DNA from 4 places in the Ensifer sp. Root127 genome. Region 1 is predicted to be linked to each of the others. Evidence: predicted binding sites of a transcription regulator. Region 1 holds the regulator's gene; each other region holds the start of a gene.
The links. Region 1 encodes PhoB, which activates phosphate uptake and scavenging genes when phosphate is short. Its sites were predicted from a motif close to TGTCATNNANCTGTCAT; they were not measured.
Positions count from the first base shown of each region.

Region 2: the regulator PhoB is predicted to act here: its motif matches at 1,409-1,425, upstream of phnC (phosphonate ABC transporter ATP-binding protein).
Region 3: the regulator PhoB is predicted to act here: its motif matches at 3,424-3,440, upstream of ASD03_RS33630 (DUF2794 domain-containing protein).
Region 4: the regulator PhoB is predicted to act here: its motif matches at 1,534-1,550, upstream of ASD03_RS16380 (UDP-2,3-diacylglucosamine diphosphatase).

Region 1 is NZ_LMDX01000001.1:950,731-958,232, reverse strand. Features, by position in the region: gene pstA (phosphate ABC transporter permease PstA) at 1-310, shown strand, start outside; gene pstB (phosphate ABC transporter ATP-binding protein PstB) at 324-1,139, shown strand; gene phoU (phosphate signaling complex protein PhoU) at 1,196-1,906, shown strand; gene phoB (phosphate regulon transcriptional regulator PhoB) at 2,210-2,893, shown strand; gene ASD03_RS04495 (GcrA family cell cycle regulator) at 3,062-3,583, opposite strand; gene ASD03_RS04490 (aspartate aminotransferase family protein) at 4,005-5,204, shown strand; gene argF (ornithine carbamoyltransferase) at 5,334-6,251, shown strand; gene ASD03_RS04480 (Hsp33 family molecular chaperone) at 6,598-7,502, shown strand, end outside.
Region 2 is NZ_LMDX01000051.1:48,965-56,466, forward strand. Features, by position in the region: gene ASD03_RS31435 (LysR family transcriptional regulator) at 1-112, shown strand, start outside; gene ASD03_RS31440 (FAD-binding oxidoreductase) at 193-1,320, shown strand; gene phnC (phosphonate ABC transporter ATP-binding protein) at 1,489-2,331, shown strand; gene phnD (phosphonate ABC transporter substrate-binding protein) at 2,418-3,323, shown strand; gene phnE (phosphonate ABC transporter, permease protein PhnE) at 3,431-4,393, shown strand; gene phnE (phosphonate ABC transporter, permease protein PhnE) at 4,403-5,920, shown strand; gene ASD03_RS31465 (DUF1045 domain-containing protein) at 6,046-6,753, shown strand; gene ASD03_RS31470 (alpha-D-ribose 1-methylphosphonate 5-triphosphate diphosphatase) at 6,755-7,502, shown strand, end outside.
Region 3 is NZ_LMDX01000052.1:230,721-238,222, forward strand. Features, by position in the region: gene acnA (aconitate hydratase AcnA) at 1-2,090, shown strand, start outside; gene ASD03_RS33625 (thioredoxin family protein) at 2,274-3,047, shown strand; gene ASD03_RS33630 (DUF2794 domain-containing protein) at 3,461-3,865, shown strand; gene ASD03_RS33635 (GNAT family N-acetyltransferase) at 3,933-4,490, opposite strand; gene ASD03_RS33640 (Bax inhibitor-1/YccA family protein) at 4,612-5,349, opposite strand; gene ASD03_RS33645 (ABC transporter permease) at 5,571-7,502, opposite strand, start outside.
Region 4 is NZ_LMDX01000012.1:365,684-373,185, reverse strand. Features, by position in the region: gene ASD03_RS16385 (MFS transporter) at 1-537, opposite strand, end outside; gene ASD03_RS16380 (UDP-2,3-diacylglucosamine diphosphatase) at 643-1,482, opposite strand; gene ASD03_RS16375 (NADP-dependent malic enzyme) at 1,658-3,970, shown strand; gene ASD03_RS16370 (LuxR family transcriptional regulator) at 4,147-4,884, shown strand; gene ASD03_RS16365 (acyl-homoserine-lactone synthase) at 5,039-5,683, shown strand; gene ASD03_RS16360 (DUF2865 domain-containing protein) at 5,871-6,941, shown strand; gene bluB (5,6-dimethylbenzimidazole synthase) at 6,850-7,502, opposite strand, start outside.

The sequences.
Region 1 (7,502 bases):
CATCTTCCACCACGTCCTGCCGCTGGCGATGCCGGGCATCCTGACCGGCACGATCATCGGTCTCGCCCATGCACTTGGCGAAACCGCGCCGCTGCTGTTGATCGGCATGGTCGCCTTCGTCGTCGATTATCCCGGCTCGCCGATGGAGCCGTCGACCGCGCTGCCGGTGCAGATCTACATGTGGGCCAACGAGGCGGAACGCGCCTTCGTCGAGCGCACATCCGGCGCGATCATCATTCTTCTCATCTTCCTCGTCGTCATGAACCTTGGCGCCATTCTGTTGCGACGTCGCTTTGAGCGCCGTTGGTAGTGAGGTAATTACTATGAACATCATGTCAGAAGCAGCAGTCGAAAAAGCCTTGGATCAGAAAATGAACACCGTGCCCTACAAGATGATCGGCAAGGATGTGTCGGTCTACTACGGCGAGAAGCGTGCGCTTTTCGACGTCAATCTCAATATCCGCGAGAACACGGTGACAGCGCTGATCGGCCCTTCGGGCTGCGGCAAGTCGACCTTCCTGCGCACGCTGAACCGCATGAACGACACCATCGAGAACTGCCGCGTCACCGGCAAGATCACGCTCGATGAAGACGACATCTACGACCCGACGATCGACGTCGTGGAACTGCGAGCCCGCGTCGGCATGGTGTTCCAGAAGCCGAACCCGTTCCCGAAGTCGATCTACGACAACGTCGCCTACGGCCCGCGCATCCACGGGCTTGCCCGCACCAAGTCTGAGTTCGACGAAGTCGTCGAGACCAGCCTGCAGAAGGCTGGTTTGTGGAACGAGGTGAAGGATCGCCTGCAGGAGCCGGGCACCGGTCTTTCGGGCGGCCAGCAGCAGCGTCTGTGCATCGCGCGCGCCGTTGCCGTCAGCCCTGAAGTGATCCTGATGGACGAGCCCTGTTCGGCGCTCGATCCGATCGCGACGGCCAAGGTCGAGGAACTGATCCACGAGCTGCGTACCAACTTCACGATCGTCATCGTCACCCACTCGATGCAGCAGGCGGCGCGTGTTTCGCAGCGCACTGCCATGTTCCACCTCGGCAATCTTGTCGAGGAGAACGACACCGACAAGATGTTCACCAATCCGGATGACCAGCGTACCCAGGACTACATCATGGGCCGGTTCGGTTGATGGCCGAAGCTCCTCTTCACCCCGTTTCCTGAACGCGCCCGCAAGGATCGAAGACTATGTCCATGCACATAATGTCCGCCTACGACGAAGAACTGAAATATCTCACGCGCCGCATCTCCGAGATGGGCGGGCTTGCCGAGCAGATGGTGGGCGAATCCGTTCGTGCGCTTGTCAATTCTGACCTCGCCTTGGCGCAGAAGGTGATCTCCGACGACACCATCCTCGATGAAGCCGAACGCCAGATCGGCGAAAAGGCAATCGTCACCATCGCCAAGCGCCAGCCCGTTGCTGCCGACCTGCGCGAGATCATGGGATCGATCCGCATCGCGTCCGATCTGGAGCGCGTCGGCGACCTCGGCAAGAACAACGCCAAGCGTGTCATCGCGGTTGCCGGCTCCGGCATCCCGCGCAAGCTGGCGCGCGGTCTCGAACACCTGGCAGAGCTTGCGCTGGTGCAGCTCAAGGAAGTCCTCGACGTCTACGCTTCCCGCTCGCCGGAGAAGGCCAACAGCATCCGCGAGCGCGACGAGGAGATCGACGCGATCTACACCTCGCTGTTCCGCGAGCTGCTCACCTACATGATGGAAGATCCGCGCAACATCACGCCCTGCACGCATCTTCTCTTCTGTGCCAAGAACATCGAGCGTATCGGCGACCACGCCACCAATATCGCCGAGACGATCTACTACATGGCGACGGGCGCGCAGCCGGAAGGCGAGCGTCCGAAGGACGACAATACGTCGACGCTGGGTGCCGTGAAGGACTAACGCATGTCGCGCAAAAGTGCGCAGCGGTTTTGCGATAACGACATGTGCAAAAACAAGAACTTAAAGCACAACAAGCGCATCTTAGAGATCGCGACGCGCTTTAAGACCCGGATACGTTCGAGTGCCTGCTTATGAACCTGCTCCGGTCGCAGCCCTGGTTGCGGCCCTGCTCTACTGCGTCTGAAGCTATACGTTTTCGCGCGTGCCTATGAAAACGCGCGGAGTGCTCCAGATTCTATATGTTCGAGCATCTCTTTGCGTTCGATCGAACGCGAGACGCTCTGGGTAAGGAGACGTTGCCTGATGTTGCCGAAAATCGCCGTTGTCGAAGACGAAGAGGCGCTGAGTGTCCTGCTGCGTTATAACCTCGAAGCCGAAGGGTTCGATGTTGATACGATCCTGCGCGGAGACGAGGCGGAGATCCGCCTACAGGAGCGCCTCCCGGATCTCCTGATCCTCGACTGGATGCTGCCGGGCGTTTCCGGCATCGAGCTTTGCCGCCGGCTGCGCCAACGTCCGGAAACCGAGCGCCTGCCGATCATCATGCTGACGGCGCGCGGCGAGGAGAGCGAGCGGGTTCGTGGCCTTGCCACCGGCGCCGACGATTATGTCGTCAAGCCGTTCTCGACCCCGGAGCTGATGGCCCGTGTCAAGGCGATGCTGCGGCGCGCCAAGCCCGAGGTCCTCTCGACGCTGCTTCGCTGCGGCGACATCGAGCTCGATCGCGAGACCCATCGCGTGCATCGCCGCACCCGCGAGGTCCGCCTTGGTCCGACGGAATTCCGCCTGCTCGAATTCCTGATGTCGTCGCCGGGCCGGGTGTTCTCGCGCTCGCAACTCCTTGATGGCGTCTGGGGCCACGATATCTATGTCGACGAGCGCACCGTCGACGTGCATGTCGGTCGCTTGCGCAAGGCACTGAATTTCTCGAGCATGCCTGATGTCATCCGCACCGTTCGCGGTGCCGGCTACTCGCTCGAAAGCTGAGCCAGCCGGCCACTGCAGCGCCGCGCATCTTAATGGACGCGCAAAGGTCGCTGTTGCATCTTGAATTGCGGCATGTTTCCTTGAAGCGAATACGAACCAGGGAAACATGCAGCAGCCAATAAAAAAGGGGCCGTGCGGCCCCTTTTCTGCATGTGGTTTTCGGTCGTCTCAGCGAGCGCGACGGCGCTCGGAGGTCGGCTGATAGGCAAGCCGCGCATGGAATGTGCAATAGGGCGAAGCTTCCGGGGAATCGTTGCCGCAGAAGTGGAATTCTTCCTTGAGCGGGTCGCCGATCGGCCATTTGCAGGTGCGCTCGGTCAACTGCGTCAGCTCCAGGCGGCGCGACATTGGCACGACCACATCCGTCTGGATGCGGAAATCCTGTTCGGCGACGAGATCGACTTCGACCTCTTCCTTGAGCACGGTCGCGCCGGCCGCACGGGTAACCGTCCGTGTCGTGACGCGCGAAGCGTAGTTCGGAGCGCGCGGCGCCGAAGTCGGGCGCTGCTTCGGCCGGGTCGCGGCGGTGGTTCCGCCAGCCTTGGCCCTGCCGGGCAGGCTCAGCCGGTGAACCTTGCCGATGACCGCATTGCGGCTGACGCCGCCGAGCTGTGCCGCGATCTGGCTCGCGCTCAGGCCCTCGGACCAAAGCTTCTTCAGTTTTTCCACCCGCTCGTCAGTCCAGTTCATTTCTGCACTCTCCGTTCTCAGCGTTGGCGATGACAGAATCTCTCACCACGCTCCGGACAGGCTCCGGAGCTGCAACGCGATAACACTTTTGGTGACTAGGCCCGCCGCATGCGTCTAGTAATTGAACATTAACCTACTGACCGGCGGACTCCGTGGCAAGAGTCCCGCGAATCGCGCCGAATCGATTTCTTGGTTTTCCCCAACTTGCTCGGTGGGCGTTGCATTTTTGCAAGCCCCGTCGCGTGATTTTTTCGTCGCATGGATCAGACCCGTCCGACCGCACTGCAAAGCTTGGTTTTGTTGACATTGCGCTGCGAAATAGGAATAGTGCCTGCGCCGCCGCAAGGCGGCATTTTTAATTTTTTGCCGCGCTCAACAGGGGCTCGGATCGATGCCGATAGCAATGAAGGAGAGGCTCGCCATGACTGCAACCACGCCGCTTTACGACACCTACATGCGTGCGCCGTTGCGTTTCGAGCGAGGAGAGGGCGTCTGGTTGATCGCCGAAGACGGCTCGCGCTATCTCGACTTCGCCGCCGGCGTCGCCGTCAACTCGCTTGGCCATGCGCATCCGCATCTGGTCGAGGCGTTGAAGGCGCAGGCCGAGAAGGTCTGGCACCTGTCCAACCTTTATGAGGTCCCCGGCCAGGAGAGCCTTGCACGCCGGCTGACGGCCGTCACCTTCGCCGATCGTGTCTTCTTCACCAACTCGGGTGCCGAGGCGCTCGAATGCGCGATCAAGACTGCGCGTCGCTACCACTATGCCAAGGGCAATCCGGAGAAGTTCCACATCATCACCTTCGAGGGTGCCTTCCACGGACGCACGATCGCGACCATCGCGGCGGGTGGTCAGCAGAAGTACATCGAGGGCTTTGGCCCGAAGGCCCCGGGTTTCTATCAGGTTCCCTTCGGCGATATCACGGCGCTCAAGGATGCGATCACCGACGAGACGGCGGCGATCCTGATCGAGCCGATCCAGGGCGAGGGCGGCATCCGCCCGGTCACCAAGGAATTCATGCAGGAGCTGCGCGCGCTTTGCGACGAGTTCGGTCTGCTGCTGATCCTCGACGAGGTCCAGTCCGGCGTCGGCCGCACCGGCAAGCTTTTCGCCTATGAATGGGCTGGCATCCGTCCGGATATCATGGCTGTCGCCAAGGGCATCGGCGGCGGCTTCCCGCTCGGTGCCTGCCTTGCGACCGAAGAGGCGGCTGCCGGCATGGTCGCCGGTACGCACGGTTCGACCTATGGCGGCAACCCGCTTGCCATGGCTGTCGGCAACGCCGTGCTCGACGTCATCCTGGCCGACGGTTTCCTGGAGCATGTCCGCGACGTGGCCCTGGTCTTCCGCCAGGGCCTCGCGTCGTTGAAGGACCGTTTCCCCGATGTGATCGAGGATATCCGCGGCGACGGCCTGATGCTCGGCATCAAGGCGAAAGGCCCTTCGGCCGATCTCCTGAAGGCGATCCGCGCGGAGAAGCTGCTGGCTGTTCCGGCCGGCGAAAACGTCCTGCGCCTGTTGCCGCCGCTGACGGTGACCGCCGCGGAAGCGCGCGAAGGCCTGGCGCGGATCGAGCGCGCGGCCGAAGCCGTGAGAAGCAGCAGCGGTACCGCCGCAGCCTAATTTGTGAACCCGGAGATCGGCAGCGATTTTCCCAAGGGTCCATGCGCGAGCCCAAGGTGTCGAGCGTTCTTTTGGCTCTTCGACACCGGTCGCGCTCCACGGGCCATTCTGAGACAGGAATTGACTACGATGGCAGGCACAAGACATTTCATCGATCTTTCGGCCATGACGGCAGCCGATCTGCGCACGATCATCGATGACGCACGCGTGCGAAAGACGGCGACGAAGGCCGGAACCGCCGAAAAGCCGCTCGCCGGCAAGATGTTGGCGATGATCTTCGAAAAGCCTTCGACCCGCACGCGCGTCTCCTTTGACGTCGGCATGCGCCAGCTCGGCGGCGAAACCCTGTTTCTCTCGGGCACCGAAATGCAGCTCGGCCGCGCCGAGACCATCGGCGACACTGCCAAGGTGCTGTCACGCTACGTCGATGCGATCATGATCCGCACCACCGATCATCGCCGTCTTCTCGAGCTTGCCGAGCACGCCACGGTGCCCGTCATCAACGGCCTGACCGACGACACCCATCCCTGCCAGATCATGGCCGATATCATGACCTTCGAGGAGCATCGCGGCCCGGTGAAGGGCAAGACCATCGCCTGGACCGGCGACGGAAACAACGTGCTTCACTCGCTGATCGAGGGCTCGGCCCGTTTCGGCTACCGCATGAACATGGCGGTGCCGCTCGGTTCCGAGCCGCACGACAAGATCCTCAACTGGGCGCGCAACAATGGCGGCGAGATCCTGCTTTGCCATGAGGCCGAGCAGGCCGTTGCCGGCGCGCATTGCGTCGTTACCGACACCTGGATTTCCATGAACCAGGAGCATCGCGCTCGCGGCCACAACGTCTTCCAGCCCTTCCAGGTCAACGACGCGCTGATGAGGCACGCCTCGCCGGACGCACTGTTCATGCACTGCCTGCCGGCGCATCGCGGCGAGGAAGTGACCGACGAGGTCATCGACGGGCCGCAGTCGGTGGTATTCGACGAGGCGGAAAACAGGCTGCACGCACAGAAGTCGATCATCGCCTGGTGCATGGGGCTCGTCTGATCGGCGCGTCTGCCTATTGAAATTTCCCGCATGCGACACGATTTAGGCCGAATGCGGGACGTTCCGGGGTGGAAACAACGGACGTTACCTGACGACAGGCAGCGCATGATCGGCCGGCAAAACGGCACATGCCTGCTAGACAAATCCGTTTATGGCGGGATCGAATAGGATAACGGGCAGGCTGCACCGGAGGATGTTTATGTTCTCTGCGCGGCCCTCTCCCAAGCATGTCGCGGAAAAGTGCGCAGCGGTTTTGCGATAACGATATGCACAAGAACAAAAACTTGAAGCGCAGTCAGCGAATCCTGGCGATCGCGACGCGCTTTAGTGACGTAAGGAGCAGCAGATGACTGAGATGGCACCAGGACTTGGCGAATTCGACTTTGCCGGTGACGATCATGTCGTGCCCTTCCAGGTGGAGGGCCTCGATGTGCGTGGCCGCGCCGTTCAGCTCGGCCCGATGCTCGATGCGATCCTCGAGCGCCACAACTATCCGCTTCCGGTCGCGCGGCTGGTTGCCGAGACCGTGGTGCTGACCGTGCTGCTCGGAACGTCGCTGAAGTTCGACGGCAAGCTTATCGTCCAGACGAAGAGCGACGGCCCGGTCGATCTTGTCGTCGCCGATTTTGCCACGCCCGATCGGGTGCGCGCCTATGCCCGTTTCAACGAGGAAGCGCTGGAGGAAGCTCTGAAGGACGGACGCACCCAGTCGCATGAGCTGCTGGGCAAGGGCGTTCTCGCCTTCACCATCGATCAGGGTGCCCATACCCAGCGCTATCAGGGCATCGTTGCGCTCGATGGCGCCACGCTCGAGGAGATTGCCGGCGTCTACTTCCGCCAGTCGGAGCAGATCCCGACCAAGGTGCGCCTCGGCGTTGCCGAACTGCTCGACCGCGACGAGAACGGCAAGCCGCGCCATCGCTGGCGCGCCGGCGGCATGGTCGCGCAGTTCCTGCCGGATGCGCCGGAGCGCATGCGCCAACCGGATCTTTCGGGGGGTGACGGCGACGACAACGAGGATCTCTTCGACGAGGACGATCTCTGGGCGGAAGCCAAGGTCATGGTCGAGACGATCGATGCCGACGAACTGACCGACCCGATGGTCGGCACGGAACGTCTGCTCTATCGGCTGTTCCACGAGCGCGGCGTTCGCGTCTACGAGCCGCAGGCGGTCTATGATCGCTGCAGCTGTTCGCGCGAAAAGATCCGCTCGGTGCTCACCGGACTGCACGCCGACGATATCGAGAGCAC
Region 2 (7,502 bases), on a different contig from region 1:
GTTTCGCATCTCCAACCCGAACTCGATTCTCAATCCGGCCGAAGCCGCCTTCCTTACGCATGTGGCCGATACCGCGCCGCTTGATCACTGCCTTGATCATCAGCAGAATTGATAGCGACATTTCCCGTTATAAATTTGAACGCGTAACACGCGCTGCCTATGGTCCCACCAAATCAGGAGCGGGGTTGGGACATGCGTGAATTTGATGTGGCAATCGTTGGTGGCGGCATTGCCGGCCTTTCGCTGGCCTTTTTTCTGGCACCGCACCGCTCCGTTGCCGTCATCGAGCGGGAAGACGGGCTCGGTTATCACAGCACCGGGCGCTCCGCGGCCGAATTCGTTCTGCGGTACAACGCCCCTGAAGTGTGCAAGCTCGCGGCGATCTCCAAGACTTTCTTCGATCAGCCTCCCGAAGGCTTTTCCGACGTACCGCTGTTGAAGCAGCGTGGCGGCGTCATGATCGCCAATGCGGAGAAAGCGGCACGACTTGAGGCGGTGTTTGCCGAGGAAAGCGCTGTCAATCCCGACCTGCGAAGGCTGACCGTCGACGAAGCAATCACCCGCGTACCGATTCTTCGGCGCGACTATGTGGCGGCCGCATTTTATGACCCGAACTTCTGGGACATCGAGGTCGAGAACCTGCTGCAGGGTTACTTGCGCGGCGCACGTCGCCATGGCGCCGAGGTGATTGAGCGCAGCGACATCGTGGCTCCGCGCCGCGAGGCAAATGGCTGGGTGCTTTCGACGAATGCCGGCGAGATCCATGCCCAGGTCATCGTCAATGCGGCTGGCGGCTGGGCCGATCCGGTCGCAAGCCTCTTCGGCGTGGCGCCGGTCGGCATCGTGCCGCATCGCCGCAGCGCGATCACCGTGGACCTGCCCACCGAAATCGATGCCCTGACAATGCCCGAGATCAACGAGATCGACGAGGACTTCTATATGAAGCCCGAAGGCGGACGGCTGCTTGCCTCTCCCGCCGACGCCACGCCGTGCGAACCGACGGACGTGCAGCCCGAGGAGATCGATGTCGCCTGGGCCGCACACTACGTGGAAGAGGCGACGACCGTCCCGGTCCGCCGCATCTTCAAGAGCTGGGCCGGCTTGCGCAGCTTTTCACCGGACAAATTGCCGGTGATCGGTCACGCCAAGGATCGACCGGATTTCTTCTGGCTTGCCGGCCAGGGCGGCTACGGCATTCTGACGTCGCCGGCACTGGGCGCGCTTGCCGCAAACCTGCTGATTGGCCTACCGGCGCCCGAAAGCTTCGCCGCAAACGGCCTTGACCCCGTCGGTTTCAACCCCGAGCGCTTCCTGAGGTAGCGACAACGCACCTCCATCCCGCTGCGATTGTCACATTCCGTTAAGGATGTCGGCGAGGCTGTGAACTGTAACATAAACTACAAGAAACTGACATTTCGCTTTCATGAAGCGCCGATATGGCAGGTGTCATACCGATGACCGGTCTCCCCGAAAGAGGACCTGCTAGAAATGTTTCAGTTGAAGAATGTAACCCGCCAGTTCGGCAAGAAGACAGCCGTGTGCTCGGTTACCTTCGACATTCCCCAGGGCCAGATGGTCGGCGTGATCGGCCGCTCCGGCGCTGGCAAGTCTACGCTGCTTCGCATGATCAATCGCCTGGTCGACCTGTCGTCCGGCTCGATCGAGTTTGCCGGCACGGAAGTCTCGTCACTGCGCGGTGCCGCACTGCGCAACTGGCAGCGCGACTGCGCGATGATCTTCCAGCAGTTCAATCTGGTGCCGCGCCTCGACGTTCTGACCAATGTGCTGCTGGGTCGCCTGAACCATCGTTCGACGGTTCTGAGCATCCTCAACATGTTTACCCGCGAAGAGCGCATCATGGCGATCGGCGCGCTGGAGCGCCTCGGCATCGAGCAGACGGCGCTGCAGGCGGCGGGCACGCTTTCCGGCGGCCAGCAGCAGCGCGTGGCCATCGCCCGCGCATTGATGCAGCAGCCGAAGGTTCTGCTCGCTGACGAGCCGATCGCCTCGCTCGACCCGCTCAACGCCAAGATCGTCATGGACGCGCTGCGCGACATCAACGAGCGCGACGGCATCACCGTAATCACCAATCTCCACACGCTCGACACGGCGCGCAACTACTGCGAGCGGATCATCGGTATGGCGCACGGCCGCGTCGTCTTCGACGGCCAGCCGAAGGATCTGACGGCGGCCGCCGTCGCCGAGATCTACGGCGCCGACACGGGCATCGAGGAATCGATGACCTCGACAAGCATCAACATTCCGGCGGCCATTCCGCAGGAACAAACGGCATCTGCCGGCCTCCAGCCGCTGGCACTGGCCGGCATCTGACGCCCGCCAGGATCGAAGGCCCACGTCAAGGGCACCTCTTTGAAACCGAATATCATCCGGCAAAGCCGGAGAAACGGGAGAACCTTATGCTGAAGAAAGCTCTTCTGGGCGCCGTCGCCCTGCTCGCCCTCGTCGGCCACGCTCAGGCCGAAGACCTCAAGGAATTCCGCGTCGGCATCATCGGCGGCGAAAACGAAGCCGACCGCCTGCGCAACTTCCAGTGCATCGTCGACAAGCTGCCGGCCGCAATCGGCGTCGAAAAGGTTTCGCTGTTCCCGGCCGCCGACTATGACGGCGTCATCCAGGGCCTGCTCGGTGGTACGCTCGACTACGCCGAACTCGGCGCTTCGGGCTTTGCCAAGATCTACCTCGCCAAGGCCGACGCGGTCGAGCCGATCCTGACGACCGTCCAGACCGATGGTTCGACCGGCTACCACTCGATCATGGTCGCCCGCAAGGATTCCGGCATCACCAAGCTCGAAGATCTGAAGGGCAAGAAGCTCGGCTTTGCAGATCCGGACTCGACCTCTGGCTACCTCATCCCGCTCGTCACCCTGCCGGAATCGATCGGCGCGCCGGTCAAGGAATTCTTCGGTGAAACCGGCTTCGGCGGCGGTCACGAAAACCTGGTTCTCGAAGTCGTCAAGGGCACGTTCGATGCCGGCACGACCTTCGGTTCGGGCGTCGGCGAATTCAAGGACGGCTACACCTCGGGCAATCTGAAGAAGATGGTCGACAAGGGCATCCTCGACATGAACGACCTGGTCGAGCTCTGGAAGTCGCCGTTGATCCCGAACGGCCCGATCGTCGTCCGCTCGACGATGAACGACGACATGAAGGCGAAGTTCAAGCAGTTCATGCTCGACCTGCCGAAGACCGATGCCGCCTGCTTCTCCGCCATCCAGGGTGGCGATTTCACTGGCTTCACCGAAGTCAACGCCGACTTCTACAAGCCGATCATCGACGCCCGCAAGGCAACGATCGGCGGCTGATTTTCCTGATCATTCAAGGACGCTGGCCGCCAAAACGGCCAGCGTTCGCCTTTTTTCTGGGGCGCCTGGAGCGCCTGTCGACAGAGGCCGGCATTGCCGGAACATTCATGGCAACTTCCATGCTCCCGAGGCATCTGAGTGAAAACGGCGCGCTGGTCGAGCGCCACTGGCAGGAGTTGAACTCCCGTCGCCGGCTTTACTCCTGGCTCGGCTTCGCCGTGCTGTTGCTCGCCCTTTCCGGCTCGCTCTGGTTTGCCAACGATTCCAATGCCGGCAAATTCTTCGACCGCCTGCCGCACTTCTTCGATTTCGTCGGCGATCTCGCGCCGCGTGACGGCCTGGAAATCTTCCGCGCCATGTTCGATCTGCCTTCGCCCTACGACGACGGCAGCTTCAAGTACAATTATCCCGAGGGTCGGCTCTACCTGACCGAGAGCTTCTACATTCCTGAGTATGTGCACAAGATGCTGGAGACCGTGAACATCGCGATCTTCTCCACCGTCATCGGCACGTTCTTCGGCTTCATCTTCTGTTTCCTCGCCGCCCGCAACCTGATGCCCAATCCGTGGGTGCGGGGTGTCGTGCGCCGGCTGATGGAGATCCTGCGCGCCTTTCCCGAAGTGGTCATCGCCGGCTTCTTCCTGGCAATCCTTTCGCTCGGGCCGATACCCGCGATCGCGGCGGTTTCGATCCACACGGTCGGCGCACTCGGCAAGCTGTTTTTCGAGGTGGTCGAGAACGCCGACATGAAACCGGACGAGGGCCTGCGCGCCGCCGGTGGCAACTGGATCGAACGCGTCTGGTTCGGCATGGTGCCGCAGGTGCTGCCCAATTTCGCCAGCTATTTCCTGTTGCGTCTCGAGATCAACGTGCGGGCCTCGACCATCATCGGCGCAGTTGGCGGCGGCGGTATCGGCGAACTGCTGCGTCTGTCGATCGGCCAGGGCCATCAGGCAAAGACACTGGCGATCGTCATGCTGCTGTTTGCAACGATCTTCGCCGTCGACCAGTTTTCCGCATGGCTGCGCCGTCGCCTCGTCGGCGACCAGGCCTTCCAGCTTGCCCAGTAGGTGCGCATCATGACCTCCACGACCAGATTAAGCGCTCTCGAAATGGATGCGATCGCATCGCGTCACCCGCACTTGCTGCAGGGCTCCTCGAACAAGCGCCTGCGCACGATTGTCATCAGTGTCGGCCTCGTCGCTTACCTCATCTTCAGCTGGTGGTTCTTTTCGATCGGGCATGTTCTGGGCAACGCCAATTGGGGCATTGCCGGGACCTATCTCGCGGATTGGGTCTCCTACGAGGTTCGACCCGAGATCAAGATCGCCCGCGACAAGACGATGACGCTCGATTACCAGCGCAACTCGCCACTTGGGCCAAATCCCAATCCGGCATGGGTGGAACTCGACAAGGAAACCGTGACCCGAAAAGTCGAATTACCCGCTGCAACCGCACAGACCGCAAAGCCCAAGACGACGTCATCCTTCAGCTTCATGGCGCCGGGTTCAGCGCTCGGCGCGGCCAATACGCCAAGTGAGCAGAACCGCGTCGAAATGCGGACCGAGGAAATCATCACCAGGGCCGTCATCACCTATGACAGGTCGACGAAGATCGAAATTGCCGACGGACTCGTCAAGGCAACCCATCGTGGCGAGACGCTGACGATGGCCGTCGATGGCCAGGACACGGTAACCCCTCAGGGTGCCCTTCCCGCCTGGGCCACGCAGAAACGCCCGGGCGAGAAGATCACGCTCGCCTTTGGTGCAACTGGTTGGGCCGACGTCGAAGGTGACGACGTCTCGATCCGCAATCGCTTCTTCGGCTGGGCCAATTTCCTCTTCGACGTCCACTCACCGTTCTTCGGCAAGAGCTATGGCGACGTATTTTCGTTGATCACGAGCGGCGAGCGCATTGATCCCACGCGCTCGAACCTGTCGCTTGCCTGGAACAACATCCTCTACAACGCCGAATGGCAGCATCTGGATGTGTGGACCAAACTGCTGCAGACCGTGGTCATGGCCTTCGTCGGCACGCTTTTTGCCTCGCTGGTCGCGTTCCCGCTCTGCTTCCTGGCGGCGCGCAACATCACCCCGAATTTCCTGACGAACCAGATCGCCAAGCGCTTCTTCGATTTCCTGCGTTCGGTGGACATGTTCATCTGGGCATTGTTCTTCACGCGCGCCTTTGGCCCGGGACCGCTTGCCGGCATGTCGGCAATTTTCTTCACCGATACAGGCACCTTGGGCAAGCTCTACTCCGAGGCTTTGGAGAACATCGACGACAAGCAGCGCGAAGGCGTAAAATCCGTCGGCGCCACCCCGCTTGCCGTGCAACGCTTTGGCGTCCTGCCGCAGGTCCTGCCGGTATTCGCCAGCCAGGCGCTCTATTTCTGGGAATCCAACACGCGTTCGGCAACGATCATCGGCGCTGTCGGCGCCGGTGGCATCGGCCTGAAACTCTGGGAAGCGATGCGTACCAACTCCGATTGGGAAAATGTCGCTTATATGGTGCTTCTCATCTTGCTGGTCGTGTTTATTTTCGACAGCATCTCGAACGCCTGCCGCTCGCGACTGATGGGGCAGAAGGCTCATTGACGAGAAGAATTTTTGCAGCGCGGTCATCATGATGTTGTCATGGAAATCGGCTAGCTGCGCATCGCATCCCGCGAACAATCGACCCGCCGTTCCGGCGGGCCGGTCGATACAAGAAAGTGAAGACCGTGCGTTATGCAATCTACTTCGCGCCGCCGGCAGACGACCGGCTGTCGCAGACGGCGGCCCGTTGGCTCGGCCGTGATGCCTTTACCGGCGAGACCAATGAACTTTCAGCGTTAGGCAGCCTTGATGCCGCCACGCGACATGCACTGACTGCCGACCCGCGACGCTACGGCTTTCACGGCACTCTCAAGGCCCCCTTCACACTTGCCGAAGACCGCAGCGAAGCCGAGCTGGTCGCAGCCTTCGAAACGTTTGCCGACAACCTTGAACCCTTCGAGATCCCTCAACTCACGCTCCTTCAGCTTGGCCCGTTCTTCGCGCTGGTTTCCGCGACCCACTGCGAGGCGTTGCAGGAATTCGCGGCGCAGGCCGTGCAAACCTTCGAGCCGTTTCGGGCGCCGTTGTCGGACCTGGACATGGCGCGACGCAACCCGGACAAGCTTCCGGAGCGGCAGAGGGAATACTTGAGAAAGTGGGGATATCCCTTTGTTTTCGAAGAATTTCAGTTTCACCTGACGCTGACCGGGCCGGTACCCGGCGAGACAGCGAAACCAATGCGGACCGTGCTTGAGAGCACCTTTGCTGATCACATCGGCAAGCCGCTTCACGTCACGTCAGTTGCGCTCTTCGTCGAGCCGCACCGTGGCGCACCGTTCCTGGTCCATTCCCTGCTGCCGCTCCGCGGCGCGACACAACGAAAGATCGCATGAGATGAGCAATGAACAAGTCCTGACCAATGCCCGCATCGTTCTGGAGGACAGTATCCTCGACGGCTCGGTGCTGATCCGCGACGGCAAGATCGCCGATATCTCTCATGGCACGACCAACACTGGTGAAGACTTCGAAGGCGACTACCTTCTGCCTGGCCTCATCGAGCTGCACACCGACCACCTTGAGGCACATTACTCGCCGCGGCCCGGCGTTCGCTGGTTGAAGATCGCCGCGATCCAGGCACACGACGCACAGGTCGTCACGTCTGGCATCACCACCGTATTCGACTGCCTGCGCCTTGGTTCGGACGAAGACGGCGGTTTCCAGAAGGGCGAAATGCGCAGCATGGCGGACGCGCTGGCCCAGGCCAAGCAGGAAGGCCGCCTGCGCGCCGACCATCTGATCCACCTGCGCTGCGAGGTTTCGACATCGGACGTGCTCGATCACTACGAGGACTTCCAGAACGATCCGCAGGTCAAGCTCGTCTCGCTGATGGACCACGCGCCGGGGCAGCGCCAGTTCCAGACGATGGACCAGTACACGCTCTACTACAAATCCAAGCGCGGCCTGTCGGACGCCGAATTCGGAAAATTCGTTGAACGTCAGCAGGCGCTTTCGGCGAAGTATGCCGGCCCGCACCGCGATGCGCTCGCCAAGGCCTGTGCTGAGCGCGGCATTACCATCGCCAGCCACGACGACGCCACGATCGCCCATGTCGACGAATCTATCAGCTACGGCATCAAGCTCG
Region 3 (7,502 bases), on a different contig from region 1:
ACGGCGAAATCACGGCCTACCCGGACACCTGCGTCGGCACCGACAGCCACACGACGATGATCAACGGCCTCGGCGTTCTCGGCTGGGGCGTCGGCGGCATCGAGGCTGAAGCCGCGATGCTCGGCCAGCCGGTCTCCATGCTGCTGCCCGAGGTCATCGGCTTCAAGCTCACGGGCAAGCTCAAGGAAGGCGTGACGGCGACCGACCTCGTGCTGATGGTCGTGCAGATGCTGCGCAAGAAGGGTGTTGTTTCGAAGTTCGTCGAATTCTTCGGCCCCGGCCTCGACAACATGACGCTCGCCGACCGCGCCACCATCGGCAACATGGGTCCGGAATACGGCGCCACCTGCGGCTTCTTCCCGGTCGACAGCGAAACCATCAACTACCTCACCATGTCCGGCCGCGAAGAACAGCGCATTTCGCTGGTCGAAGCCTACTCCAAGGCTCAAGGGATGTGGCGCGATGGTGACGGCTCCGAGCTGGTGTTCACCGACACGCTCGAACTCGACCTCGGCGACGTTGTTCCGGCCATGGCCGGTCCGAAGCGTCCGGAAGGCCGCATCCCGCTGGAAAGCATTGCATCCGGTTTCGCAACCGCCCTCGAAGGCGACTACAAGAAGCCGGGCCAGCTTTCGAACCGCTACGCTGTCGAAGGCACCGACTTCGATCTCGGCCATGGCGACGTTGCCATCGCTGCGATCACGTCGTGCACCAACACGTCCAACCCGTCGGTTCTGATCGCCGCCGGCCTTCTCGCCCGCAACGCCGTTGCCAAGGGCCTGAAGTCCAAGCCGTGGGTCAAGACCTCGCTTGCACCGGGATCGCAGGTCGTCGGCGAATACCTCGCCAAGTCGGGCCTGCAGAAGGACCTCGACGCGCTTGGCTTCAACCTCGTCGGCTTCGGCTGCACCACCTGCATCGGCAACTCCGGTCCGCTGCCGGCCCCGATCTCCAAGACGATCAACGACAAGGGCCTGATTGCCGCCGGCGTTCTCTCCGGCAACCGCAACTTCGAAGGCCGTATTTCGCCGGACGTTCAGGCCAACTACCTCGCCTCGCCGCCGCTCGTCGTCGCCTATGCACTCGCCGGAACGGTTCAGAAGGACCTGACCAACGAGCCGCTCGGCGAAGATCGGGACGGCAACCCGGTCTTCCTCAAGGACATCTGGCCGACCTCCAAGGAAATCCAGGAGTTCATCTTCAAGTACGTGACCCGCGAACTCTACGCGACCAAGTACGCCGACGTGTTCAAGGGCGACGAAAACTGGCAGGCCGTTCAGGTTCCTCCGGGCCAGACCTACGCCTGGGACGATGGTTCGACCTACGTGCAGAACCCGCCCTACTTCGTTGGCATGGGCAAGTCCGGCTTGGGCATCTCCGATATCAAGGGTGCTCGCGTTCTCGGCCTGTTCGGCGACAAGATCACCACCGACCACATCTCGCCGGCCGGTTCGATCAAGGCGGCTTCGCCGGCCGGTTCGTACCTCATCGACCATGGCGTCGGCGTCGCCGACTTCAACCAGTACGGTACGCGTCGCGGCAACCATGAGGTGATGATGCGCGGCACCTTTGCCAACATCCGCATCCGCAACCACATGCTCGGCCCGAACGGCAAGGAAGGTGGCTACACCATCCACTATCCGTCGAAGGAAGAGATGTCGATCTACGATGCGGCCATGCAGTACAAGGAAGAGGGCGTTCCGCTCGTCATCTTCGCCGGCGTCGAATACGGCAATGGCTCGTCGCGCGACTGGGCTGCAAAGGGCACCAACCTGCTCGGCGTCAAGGCCGTGATCGCCCAGTCCTTCGAGCGTATCCACCGCTCGAACCTGGTCGGCATGGGCGTCATCCCGTTCGTCTTCGAACAGGGAACGACTTGGGAATCGCTGGCCTTGAAGGGCGACGAGATCGTCACGATCGACAATCTCGCCAACGTTCAGCCGCGCGAAAAGCGCGTCGCCAAGATCACCTATGGCGACGGCAGCGTGAAGGACGTTCCGCTCGTTTGCCGCATCGATACGCTCGATGAAGTCACCTACGTCAACAATGGCGGCATCCTGCAGACGGTTCTGCGCGACCTCGCCGCCTGATCGCTCTGGTTGCTTGAAACATTGAAAGGCCGGGATACCGCAAGGTGTCCCGGCCTTTTCACGTTTCCTATAGGTTGCCTGCCCATATCCTCACTCCAACGTGACTTCCCGTTGAAGCATCGGCGTCGTATGTAATGGACTTCCCCGTGAAGTAGGCCTGTCGGCCGCCAATGAAGTGACGCCATGACATTCGCAGACAGATATTTCCTTCGCCCCGTTGCAATGGCTTTCGGGCTTTTTGCTGCAGCGTCGGTTCCGGCTATGGCTGAGGATGGCAAGGTTATCAAAGGCGTCGTCGAACTCTTCACCAGCCAGGGCTGTTCCTCCTGCCCTCCAGCCGATGCCGCCTTGAAGAAGCTGGTCGATGACGGCGACGTGGTGGCGCTGTCCTATCACGTCGACTACTGGAACTATCTCGGTTGGAAAGACACGCTCGCCTCGACAGAGAACACAGACCGGCAATATGCCTATGCCCGCATGCTGGGTCGAAATGGCGTCTACACACCGCAGGCGATCCTCAACGGTCGCGACCACGTCAACGGCGCCAATCTGCAGGCGATCAAATCCCGGCTCGACGCCATGAAGACCGCCGGCAAGGGGCTTGCCGTTCCGGTTGACGCGAAGATCAACGGCGAGGAGATTTCGATCAAGGTCGGCGCGGGTGACGGCAAGGCAAATGTCGTCGTCGTCTATTTCGACCGGGCGAAGATCGTCAATGTCGAGAAAGGCGAAAACAGCGGCAAGAAGATCGCCTACTGGCACGCAGTGCGCGATATCCAGACCATTGGCATGTGGGATGGCAAGCCTGCGACCTTCACCCTGCCTGCAACCGTCCTGACGGAGCAGCGTGGCAAAAGCGGCTGCGCGGTGCTGTTGCAGTCGATGAAAGATGCTGAAACCCCGGGCGCGATCATCGGCGCGACTGCCGTGCTCGCCGGCCCGCAGGGCAAACTGTGAGCGGCTGCAGGACGCTTTAAGTCGGAATCGATTTAGGGAAAATAGGCGGCATGCCTGAACCATTACAGCGTCCTTTGCGCGTCATACTTGACGCGCGGCGCTGTAAGGGGTGGTTCGGCCCGGCAGCATCGAGGGGCTGGGGCTGAGGGTTCGAAGTTACCGGACCGAACCGGCCATGACTGCGTTCTTTGAAGGTCACGCAGCATGACGATCTGACCGGACATACGGTGGCAACGACTCTGTCCGTCAGCGCCCGCGAGTTTTGCGGTGAATTGGGGCGGCGATTTGACTGAAATGGGGCAGAGGCAAGAAATGCCATCTGCACCCAGCGGCTCCGGCCGGTTCCGGCTTGCTTTTCGGCTCGTGTCAGGCAAACTGTTATCGTTCTGTCACAACAGAAGGCCGGATTGCCGATGACCGATGAGCCGGATTTGCCGCGAGGCGAGGCGCGACATCAGCGCCAGACCACTTCTGAAGTGGTCGTCGATCTCTCGGAATACAAGAACGCCCGGAATGCTCCTCCCATCACCTTTCACCGCCGAGAACTCGACCAGATCCTGTGGGTCTACGGCCGCATGGTCGGCGAAGGCGAATGGCGCGACTACGCCATTGACCACCTGAAGGACCGCGCCGTCTTCTCCGTTTTCAAGCGCGCGGGCGAGATGCCTCTCTTCCGCATCGAAAAAAACCCGAAGCTGGCGGCCAAGCAAGGTGCCTTTAGCGTGCTCAACGTCCACGGCACGATTCTGAAGCGCGGGCACGAGCTCGGACAGGTCCTGAAGGTTTTCGACAAGGCGCTCAAGCTGGTCGAAACCTGAGACGCCACATCGGAACGATCGGAGAGTCAGGCCCACATGCCGGCTCTGGCTTCGCTGACATCTGCCCTCAGGCTTGATAAAGCGTATCCGGGTAGACGCCCTCGGGCGGATCGCTCGTCGCTCGATCGCCCAGCGCAAGCTGCATGATCGCGGTATCGAGCCACCGTCCATGCTTGAAGCCGGTCGCCTTCATCAGCCCATGATGTTCGAAACCCAATGATTGATGGACCGCGATCGATGCGGGATGGGCACCGCCGATGACCGCCACCATCTGGCGAAATCCAAGCGCCGTGCAGCGGCGAACAAGCTCGGCGAGCAGCATCCTTCCTGCCCCCTTCCCCCGTGCCGAAGGCGCCAGGTAGATCGAATCCTCGACCAGGAAGCGATAGGCCGTCCGCGTGCGGAAGGCCGAGGCATAGGCGTAGCCGATGATCATGCCCGCCGCGTCGATCGCGACGATGTAGGGATAACCATGGCCGACGATGGTGGAGAAGCGCGCTGCCATTTCCGCCTGCGACGGAGGCGCGACCTCATAGGTCGCCACGCCGTTCAGAACGGATTCGCGATAGATCTCGGCAATGGTGGGCAGATCGGAGACGGTGGCGTCGCGCAGGGTCAGGGACATGGAAGGATCTTGACGGTTGGATTTTTTCATTCAGTCACATGGATCGCACCCGTGGATCAAGCCCTTTTCCGGGCAACAAAAAAGGCGGCCGAAGCCGCCTTTTCCGTCAATCTCTTCAGGCTTAGTTGTTCCGGTTGCCCATGAACTGCAGCATGAACATGAACAGGTTGATGAAGTCGAGGTAGAGCGTCAGCGCGCCCATGATCGCCTTGCGGCCAGCAACGGTGCTGTCGTCGGCATCGTAGTACATTTCCTTGATCTTCTGCGTGTCGTAGGCGGTGAGGCCTGCGAAGATCAGCACGCCGATCACGGAGATTGCGAAGCCGAGTGCCGAAGAGCCGAGGAAGATGTTGACGATCGACGCGATGATGACGCCGAACAGACCCATGATCAGGAACGAGCCCATGCCGGACAGGTCCTTCTTCGTGGTGTAGCCGTAGAGCGACAGTGCACCAAACGAGGCGGCGGTCACGAAGAACGTCTGCACGATGCTCTGGCCGGTAAAGACCATGAAGATCGACGACAGCGAAACGCCCATCAGGGCCGCATAGACCCAGAACGTCATCTGCGCGGCAGAAACGCTCATGCTATTGATGCGGAAGCTCATGAAGAACACGAGACCCAGCGGAGCGAGCATGACGACCCATCTCAGGGGCGACGCATAGAGAAGTTGGGCGAATGCCGGATTGGAGACGGCAAGCGCGAATGTTCCGTAAGCTGCCAGGCCGGTGATCGCCAGGCCGAGGGCCATCAAGTTGTAGACCTTCAGCATGTAGGTGCGAAGGCCTTCGTCGATCACGGCACCCGCCTGAGCGCCGGCGGGCGACATTCGGGTTTGGTAGTTTCTCAGATCAGCCATTGTTTCCTCATTTAAGCCCCGGTTGAACTTACGGTGTCGGGCGGATGACCTGACCGATCGGCCATCATCCCATGCCCAGGCGCCGCTGCGGGGCTCCAGCATGCCTGTGGATAAATATGATGCCGAAAGCCCTTGCGTACAAGACCTTCAGACCCGTGATTCGGCACAGCCTGGGCGTTTATGGCCTTGTATGACAGGGATTTACGGTTAACTCCGTCCGCTCAGAGCTCCCGCAGGACCGGCGCCGCCTTCTGACCCAGCACACGCCAGGTGCCGGCAAGCCCGATGCCAACAGTCATCACCAGCGCAATGACGACCGTGGCAACCGCAACATCCGGCAGGAAACTCGACGGCAGCTTCATGATCCGGCTGACGACGTACCAGGCGGAGACGCCGCCCGCAAACAGCGCAAAGACCGCGGTTGCAAGGCCAAGGATGATGTATTCGTAGCTGAAGGCACGGATCAGCGTGGCGCGCGTGGCGCCCAGCGTCTTCAGCACCACCGCATCGTGGATGCGCGCCCGATTGCCGGCAGCAAGCGCGCCGGCCAGCACCAGGACGGAGGCGACGAGCGCGACGGCGGCGGCAGCACGGATCGCCGTTGCCAGCTGCCCGAGAAGCGCGTTCACAATGTCGAGAGCATCCTTTACCCGCACGCTGGTGATCGTCGGATAGGCGTTGGTCACGGCTTTCAGCACCGTCGCCTCCTCCTCCGGCGTCGCGCCGGGATCGATCACCGTTGCGAGCCACGCATGCGGAGCGCCGGCAAAGGTGTTGGGCGAGAATACCATCACGAAGTTGATCGACAGCGATTCCCATTCGACATTGCGGAAGTTGGCGATCTTGGCGGTGATGTTGCGGCCAAGCACGTTGACCGTCACCATGTCGCCGATCTTCAATCCGAGCTCGCGCGCCTCTTCCGCCGAAAACGACACCAGCGGCTCGCCGCTATGGTCGGGCGCCCACCAGCTGCCTTCTGCAAGCGTCGAATTCTCCGGCTTGTTCTTGGCATAGGTGATGCCGCGGTCGCCGCGCAGCACCCACTGGCCACTCGGCGGGACGTTGCGACTGTTCACGTCCTCGCCGTTGAAGGCGACGATACGGCCGCGCAGCATCGGCACTTCGATGACCTTGCCATCAGGCATCGATCCGTTGAGCAGCGCGCGGAACCCCTCGATTTCGCTTCCCTGGATATCGACGAAGAAGAAATTGGGCGCCCGCTCGGCCATGCTGCCGGTCAGTTCGCGCCGAAGATTGCCGTCGATCAACGCAAGCGTGACGAGAAGCGCAAGACCGAGGCCGAGCGACAGCACCACCGAAGGCGTGAGCGCGCCCGGTCGATGGATGTTGCCGATCGCCAGCCGTAACGACGGCGAGTTGACGCGCGGGCTACGGCGCGCAAGCCATGAGATCAGCAGCGAGACGAGACGCAGAACGATGAAGGCGAAGGCGATCGCGCCGAGGAACACGAGCGAGATGTAGCGGTCATAGGCGGTCCAGATGGCAAGTCCTGCAAGCGCGCCCAGGCAGGCGAACGCGCCGACCAGATAGGGCCATGCGGGAAAGCCCGAGGGGTCGAAGCCCTGCTGGCGAAAGAGCGCTGTCGCCGGGATGCCGCGTGCGCGGCCGAGCGGAAGGATGGCGAACGCAAGCGCCGTCAACACGCCGAACAGGGCGGCGATGCCGAGCGCACCGGGATAGAGCCTGAACTCCGTCGAAATCGGTAGCAGATCGGCAAGAAACTGTGCGGCGACGAAGGGAATGAGCGCACCGAGAACAAGCCCTATGGCGATGCCGATCAGAGCGATCAGGAGGATCTGCGACAGATAGATCATCGCCACCAGCGAGGCAGGCGCACCCAGGCACTTGAAGGTGGCTATGACGCTGCGCTTCTGGTCGAGATAGGCGCGCACGGCATTGGCGACACCAACGCCGCCGACGATCAGGGCCGTCAACCCGACAAGCGTCAGGAACTGCGAAAAACGGGTGATATTGGCGGTCAGCGACGGGGCCGCGTTGGAGCTGGTGCGGATCGACCAGCCGGCCGACGGAAAGCGCGTCTCGGCGTCGCCGCGGACCGCGTCGACCCGGGTCGGATCGCTCACCTTCACCTTGTAGCCGTGTTCGACAAGACTTCCCGTCTGCACGAGACC
Region 4 (7,502 bases), on a different contig from region 1:
GAAACCGACCGCCATCGCCGGCAGCACCATGTCGCCACCGAAGATGCCGATCATCCAGCCGCCGAGCATGGTTGCGCCGATGAAGGCGACGGAACCCCAAAGCCGCATCTGCGCATAATCGAAACCCCAGCGCCGGACGCCGGAAAGCGCGATCGCCTCGACGATCGGCACATAGGGCGAATAGACCGCCGATTGCAGCGTATAGATGATCAGAACCGGCCAGAACTCCCGGGCGTAGAACAGCACGAAAGCCGTCGCCAGCGACAGGAAACCTGACCAGATCAAAACGATCGTGCGCTCTCCGAGCCGATCGGCGATCACACCGGCAATTGGCGCGGTGATCACGCGTACGAACATCGGCAGCGCCAGCACGACGCCGATCTCGAAATCGCTCATGGAAAGCGTGCTCAACCAGACCGGAAAATACGGCATTGCGAAACCGTTGACGATCAACGGAGCGCAGAAGAGCAAGGCGATGCGAAGCGCAAAATGACGCGGCGGAGGGCCCACAGTTGCGGGCGCTTGGGAGGGAATCATGGGAGAACCTGATGGCTATCGGCCAGCAATAGCATAGCCCGCTGCCGGATCGCCATAACCTAGATTTCACTACAAGCGACGCTTGCGCCCTCGCCGGCGTTCCCGTCAGGCTGCCCGTTGCGTCAGCAGGTGCGCCAGAAGCCGTTCGGCTTCGGCCGTTCCCTCGGCCTCTGCGACGCCGCCGCGCATCTGATGCCAGGTGATCAGTTCCATGGTGCCGTCGTGGTGTTCGGCGATCGCCGTGCAGCTTTCGACCCAGTCGCCCGTGTTGATGTAGCGCACGTCGCCGATATCCTCGATGACCGCATGGTGGATATGGCCGCAGATCACGCCCTGCGCATCATGCCGCCGCGCCTCGTCGGCAACCACCTTCTGGAACTCACCGATAAAGTTGACGGCGTGCTTCACCTGCAGCTTCGCCCAGGAAGAGAACGACCAATAGGGCATGCCGAGCCGGCGACGAACGGCGGCCAGGCCGATATTGATGGCGATCGCCGTATCGTAGGCCCAGTCGCCGAGATAGGCGAGGATGCGCGCATTGCGCACGACCACATCGAATTCGTCGCCATGCAGCACCAGATAGTTGCGGCCGTCGGCACCCTTGTGCATATGGCGCTGCGCCACTTCGATGCCGCCGAAGTGAACACCCGGGAAATCGCGCATGAACTCGTCGTGATTGCCGGGGATATAGATGATGCGCGTGCCCTTGCGCGCCTTGCGCAGCAGCTTCTGGACGACGTCGTTGCAGTTCTGCGGCCAGTACCAGCTACGCTTCAACCGCCAGCCATCGACGATGTCGCCGACGAGAACGATGGTCTCAGCCTCGTGATGGCGCAGAAAATCAATAAGAAAGTCGGTCTTGGCGGCCTTGGAGCCGAGGTGGACGTCGGAGATGAACAACGTCCTGAGGTGTCTTACGGAATTGATTTGCGGTGCCGCCATCATACCAGCCTCGTCTTGATTGAGCCTTCTGGGGCCCGTCAAAACCAGACTCGTGTTTCAGGAAGATGACACGGACGCCGGCCGCTTCGTCGCACCGGCTTAAAAGAACCGCGCAAAAACTGTACGCGGTTCGCAATTCATGCCACAAGGCCACGTCCAAAAAAGAGGAATGCAGACTATGAGCACGGGCGACAAAACGAAATCCCAGACAGGTCCGGTCAGCGGCGACATCGACCAGCAGGCCCTTTTCTTCCACCGTTACCCTCGCCCTGGGAAGCTCGAAATTCAGCCCACCAAGCCGCTCGGCAACCAGCGCGATCTCGCGCTCGCCTATTCGCCCGGTGTGGCTGCGCCCTGCATCGCCATCCGCGACAATCCTGAAACGGCTGCCGACTACACGGCACGCGCCAACCTTGTCGCGGTCATTTCCAACGGCACGGCCGTTCTCGGCCTCGGCAATATCGGTCCGCTTGCCTCCAAGCCGGTCATGGAAGGCAAGGCCGTCCTGTTCAAGAAATTTGCCGGCATCGACGTCTTCGACATCGAGATCGACGCGGCGAGCATCGAGCGTATGGTCGATGTCATCTCGGCGCTCGAGCCGACCTTCGGCGGCATCAACCTCGAAGATATCAAGGCGCCGGAATGCTTCGAGGTCGAGCGCCAGTTGCGCGAAAAGATGCAGATCCCCGTCTTCCATGACGACCAGCATGGCACCGCGATCATCGTTGCGGCCGCAATCCTCAACGGTCTGGAACTGGCCGGCAAGGACATCGCCAAGGCCAAGATCGTTACCTCGGGTGCAGGTGCCGCAGCGCTCGCCTGTCTCAATCTGCTGGTCACGCTTGGCGCCAAGACCGAAAACATCTGGGTGCACGACCTCGAAGGCCTCGTCTACAAGGGCCGCGAAGTGCTGATGGACGAATGGAAGTCCGTATACGCGCAGGAAAGCGACAACCGGGTATTAGCCGACAGTATCGGCGGCGCCGACGTTTTCCTCGGTCTTTCCGCCGCTGGAGTCCTGAAACCGGAACTGCTGGTGCAGATGGCCGAAAAGCCACTGATCATGGCGCTCGCCAACCCCACGCCCGAGATCATGCCGGAGGCAGCGCGCGCGGCGCGCCCCGACGCGATGATCTGCACCGGCCGTTCGGATTTCCCCAACCAGGTCAACAACGTGCTTTGCTTCCCGCACATCTTCCGCGGTGCGCTCGACTGCGGCGCAAGCACGATCAACGAAGAAATGAAGATGGCGGCGGTCCGCGCCATTGCCGGCCTTGCCCGCGAGGAGCCGTCCGACGTGGCCGCCCGCGCCTATTCCGGCGAGACGCCGGTCTTCGGTCCCGATTACCTGATCCCCTCGCCCTTCGACCAACGCCTGATCCTCCGGATTGCGCCGGCGGTTGCCAAGGCTGCCGAGGAAAGCGGCGTCGCCACCCGCCCGATCCAGGACTACGACGCCTATCTCGACAAGCTGAACCGCTTCGTCTTCCGCTCGGGCTTCATCATGAAGCCGGTCTTTGCCGCCGCCAAGAATGCGCAGAAGAACCGCGTGATCTTCGCCGAAGGTGAAGACGAGCGCGTGCTGCGCGCCGCCCAGGTGCTGCTGGAGGAAGGCACGGCCCGCCCGATCCTGATCGGTCGTCCGCAGATCATCGAGACGCGCCTGCGTCGCTACGGCCTGCGCATTCGTCCGGATATCGATTTCGAGGTGGTCAACCCCGAGGGCGACCCGCGCTACCGCGACTACGTCGAGGACTATTTCGCCCTCGTCGGCCGTCTCGGTGTCATTCCGGAAGCTGCCCGCACGATCGTCCGCACCAACACCACCGTCATTGGGGCGCTTGCCGTCAAGCGCGGCGAAGCCGATGCGCTAATCTGCGGTGTCGAAGGGCGTTACAGCAAGCACCTGCGCGACGTCTCGCAGATCATCGGCAAGCGCGACGGCGTGCTCGATTTCTCGGCCCTCAGCCTGCTGATCTCGCAGCGTGGCGCCACGTTCTTCACCGACACCTATGTCAGCTACTGCCCGAGTGCCGAAGAAATCGCCCAGACCACCGTCATGGCGGCGCAGGAGATCCGGCGCTTCGGCATCACGCCACATGCCGCCCTGGTCTCGCATTCGAACTTCGGCTCGCGCGATTCCGAGAGTGCCACCAAGATGCGCCAGGCGCTTCAGCTTGTGCGCGAACTCGCGCCCGATCTGGAAGTCGATGGCGAAATGCACGGCGATTCGGCCATCTCCGAAGTGCTGCGTCAGCGCGTCATGCCCGACAGCACGCTCTCGGGCGAAGCCAACCTGTTGGTCTTCCCGAACCTGGATGCTGCCAACATCACGCTTGGCGTCGTCAAGACGATGACGGACAGCCTGCATGTCGGACCGATCCTGCTCGGCTCAGCACTGCCGGCGCACATCCTGTCGCCGTCCGTGACCTCGCGTGGCGTCGTCAACATGGCGGCACTCGCCGTCGTTGAAGCCAGCCATCCGGGCTAGCGACGCCCTCGTTTTTAAGGGCCGCCGCACCCGGCGGCCCTGTGATGCTGCCGCGACCCTGGGCAACAACCATTGTTTGCAAGGGTCGACAATCCACAGCAAATCGGCTGTCGGTTCTGGACAAAAGGTGAACCCCCAACCATTGTGGGGTTTAGCGCAAAAATCGGTGTTGTGGCATGACTGAACAACAGGCTGTCCTCGACATGCTGGAAATTCTGGAATGCGGAGGCTGTGTCGAGCCGGCCCATTTCTTTACGTTGATGCGCCGTACCTTTCGCATCGCTCATCTCCTATATCTTGAAGCTGAGCCCTATGCCGACGAGCTCAAGATCTGCCGGTTGCACCACACGTTCGGTGCCTACGCGGCCGAGCTTTATCTGACGCGGGAGCTCTACCGTATCGACCCGATCCTCAAGCTGGCGCTCGGTGGCGTCAGGCCTGTCGAATGGACGACGGCGCGCCACCGCTTTCCCGAATGCGAGCCATTGTTCAAGACGGCCGAAGAGATCGGCCTTTCCAGTGAAGGCGTCGCCCTGCCGCTGCCCTCGCCGGCCGGCCGCACCGCCTTGCTGGCCATCAACGTCAATATGTCGGCCGCGGAGTGGTCGATCTATCGGCGCAACCACTTGCGCGACTTCCAGCTCGCCGCCAACCTGTTTCATGCCGGCATGCTTGAAAACGCCGCCATGACAGGGGGGCTGAACACGCGCGATACGCGCCTCACAGGTCGCGAAACCGAGGTTCTCACCTGGTCGGCGGCCGGCAAGAGCTATTGGGAAATTGCCACCATTCTCGGCATTTCCGAACGCACCGTGCGTTTCTTCATGACCAATGCCCGCCGAAAGCTCAATGTTGTCTCCAACACGCAGGCCGTGGCCCAGGCCGTTCGCCATGCACTGATCCCGACGGTTTGACCCACCCTCAAGACGCTCCTCCTTCGCTCATCTGAAAACCCGTCTATATTTAGTGGGAAAAAACGGTTTCCGGAACTGTCGGTAGTGACAGTTTCGCCCCTGCCTGAGGACTGACAGCATCACGCCATCCCCCAAAACAAGGATGGAGAAGAAGATGATCAGGATCCTCAACGGCAGGACACGCGGACAGCACCCACAGTCCATCGACGAGATGTTCAAGCTGCGCAAGCGCGTCTTCCACGATTTCCTGAAATGGGACGTGCAGACCGATGGGGAATGGGAGATCGACAATTACGACAAGTCGAATCCGCTCTATATTCTGTCCTATTCGCCGGAGACGGGAAAACTGCGCGGATCGCTGAGATTGCTGCCGACGCTCGGCCCCAACATGCTGGACGATACGTTCCCGATCCTGCTTGGCGACAACCCTGAGATCCGCAGCGCCTCGATCTGGGAATCGAGCCGCTTCTGCATCGACCCGGAGATTTCTCAGGACCGCGCCTCCAACCAGGTGACCGTCGCCGCCGCAGAACTGATGTGCGGTGTCGGCGAACTCGGGCTGGCCTCCGGCATCAGCCATATCGTCACGGTGACCGATGTCTTCCTCGAGCGGATGTTCCGCCGCATGGGTTGCCCCGGCGAGCGCATCGCTGACCCGCACCGGATCGGCTCGGTCTATGCCGTAGCGGTCGCCTGGGAAGTGACGCCGTCGCTGCTCAGCGCCATGAAGGCCGTAGCGGCGATCGAAGGCACGGTTCTTGAACGGCCGATGTCGCTGGAGACGGCACGCGCCGCCTGATCTCTAACGCTCCTTCCGTTCCTCCCACCGGACGGAGCTGTTAACGCAATGCGAGGCTTGTCGTTGCACCGGCGGCGACAAGCCTTATGATAGGGCTGAAACAGGAAGTGCCGACAGCGACCGAACCCGGACAACAAGGGTGGCGCCGTGCGGTTGCAGGAATGGACGTTCGCCCGTGTTCCGGAACATGAAAACCCTAGCCGCGGCGACCTTGCCGCTGCTTCTGGTTCTTGCCGATCAGGCGCTGGCCTCCAGCGTGTGCGACCGCCTGAACACTCGGCTCGCCGAACTGCCCGCCGCCATCGAAACTACGGCCGATACCCGCGATTATGCGAGCGCGATTTCCCGACAGAACATCGAATTGCGCCGGGCGCGCAACGATCGCCGACGCGCCGGCTGCGGCACAGGCAGCGTCGTCGTCTTCAACGGCGGCGACCCGGATATCTGCACAGACATCAACAGTCTGATCGCCGAGATGGAAGACAATCTGCGCATCCTCAAATCGGAGCGCCAGCAGCTGATGTCAGGCGATGGAGACGATACGCGCCGGCGCATCCTCGCCGCCCTCGAGATCAACGGTTGCTATGGTGGCAGCGAGGAATTTGCGACCGCCGACCCGGACGAGCCGGAAACGTACCGCAACATCCTGCGCGATCTGCCGCCGGACGAAAGCTACGGACCAATGCTGCGGGACGGCGAAATGGGCACCTACCCGCCGGAAAGCGGCGTCTATTCCGGCACGCTTCGCACCATGTGCGTGCGCACTTGCGATGGCGCCTTCTTCCCGATCTCGTCCGAGGCAAGCCCTGTGGACTTCGCCCGCGACGAGCAGGCCTGCCGCGCCCGCTGCCCGGGTGCCGAAACAGAACTATTTTTCCACGACCTGGCGACCGAGGAGAGCGACCAGATGGTCTCCGCCTCGACGGGACGCCCCTATAAAGAACTGCCAAACGCCTTTGCCTATCGGACGCGCGGCGTCGGCAAGCCGGGCATTTGCGGTTGCCAGATTCCAAAGATCGCGACGACGCCCAAGGCTTCCAGTGGCAACACTGGCAACAGCGAATCGTCGATCATCGTCATCGAGGGCAAGAAGGAAGCGGCCGCCCCTACCGCCAAGGCGGCTGCGGAGGAGCGCCCCTACGATCCCGCCAAGAGCAAGGTGCGGGTCATCGGGCCGACGTTCCTTCCCCAGGAGGAAACGTCGATCGACCTTCGCCATCCGAAGGGTCCGGGCTACCAGCCGGTTCAGAGCAACTGATCGCAGCGTCTGCCTTTCGGCAGGTTCCCCAGCCTTCCTCGAACACCAGCTCCTCCAGCGGCAGCCGCTGGCGCCAGCCCTTAACCGCAAGTTCCGGCTCCTGGTAAAGGCGATCGACATATCCGAGGCAAAGCCAGGCGACGATCACGACATGATCGGGAATGCCGAGGATCGCCTTGATCTCATTTTCATGAAAGATACTGACCCAGCCGACACCAACGCCTTCGGCGCGCGCCGCAAGCCAGAGGTTCTGCACGGCACAGACGGTGGAATAGAGATCCATCTGCGGGTTATGGGTGCGCCCGAGAACGACCGCTCCACCGCGCGTGCGGTCGCAGGTGACGCAGATGCTCAAGGGTGCCTTGCGGATCCCCTCCAGCTTCAGGGAGCGGTATTTCGCTTGGCGGTCGCCATCGAACATCAATGCCGCTTCGTCGTTGGCGCGGGAAAAGGCCTGCCATACCCGCTCGCGGGTTTCGGCCTGCCGGACCACGACGAAATTCCACGGTTGCATGAAACCCACCGATGGCGCCCGGTGCGCAGCATTGAGCAGGCGCATCA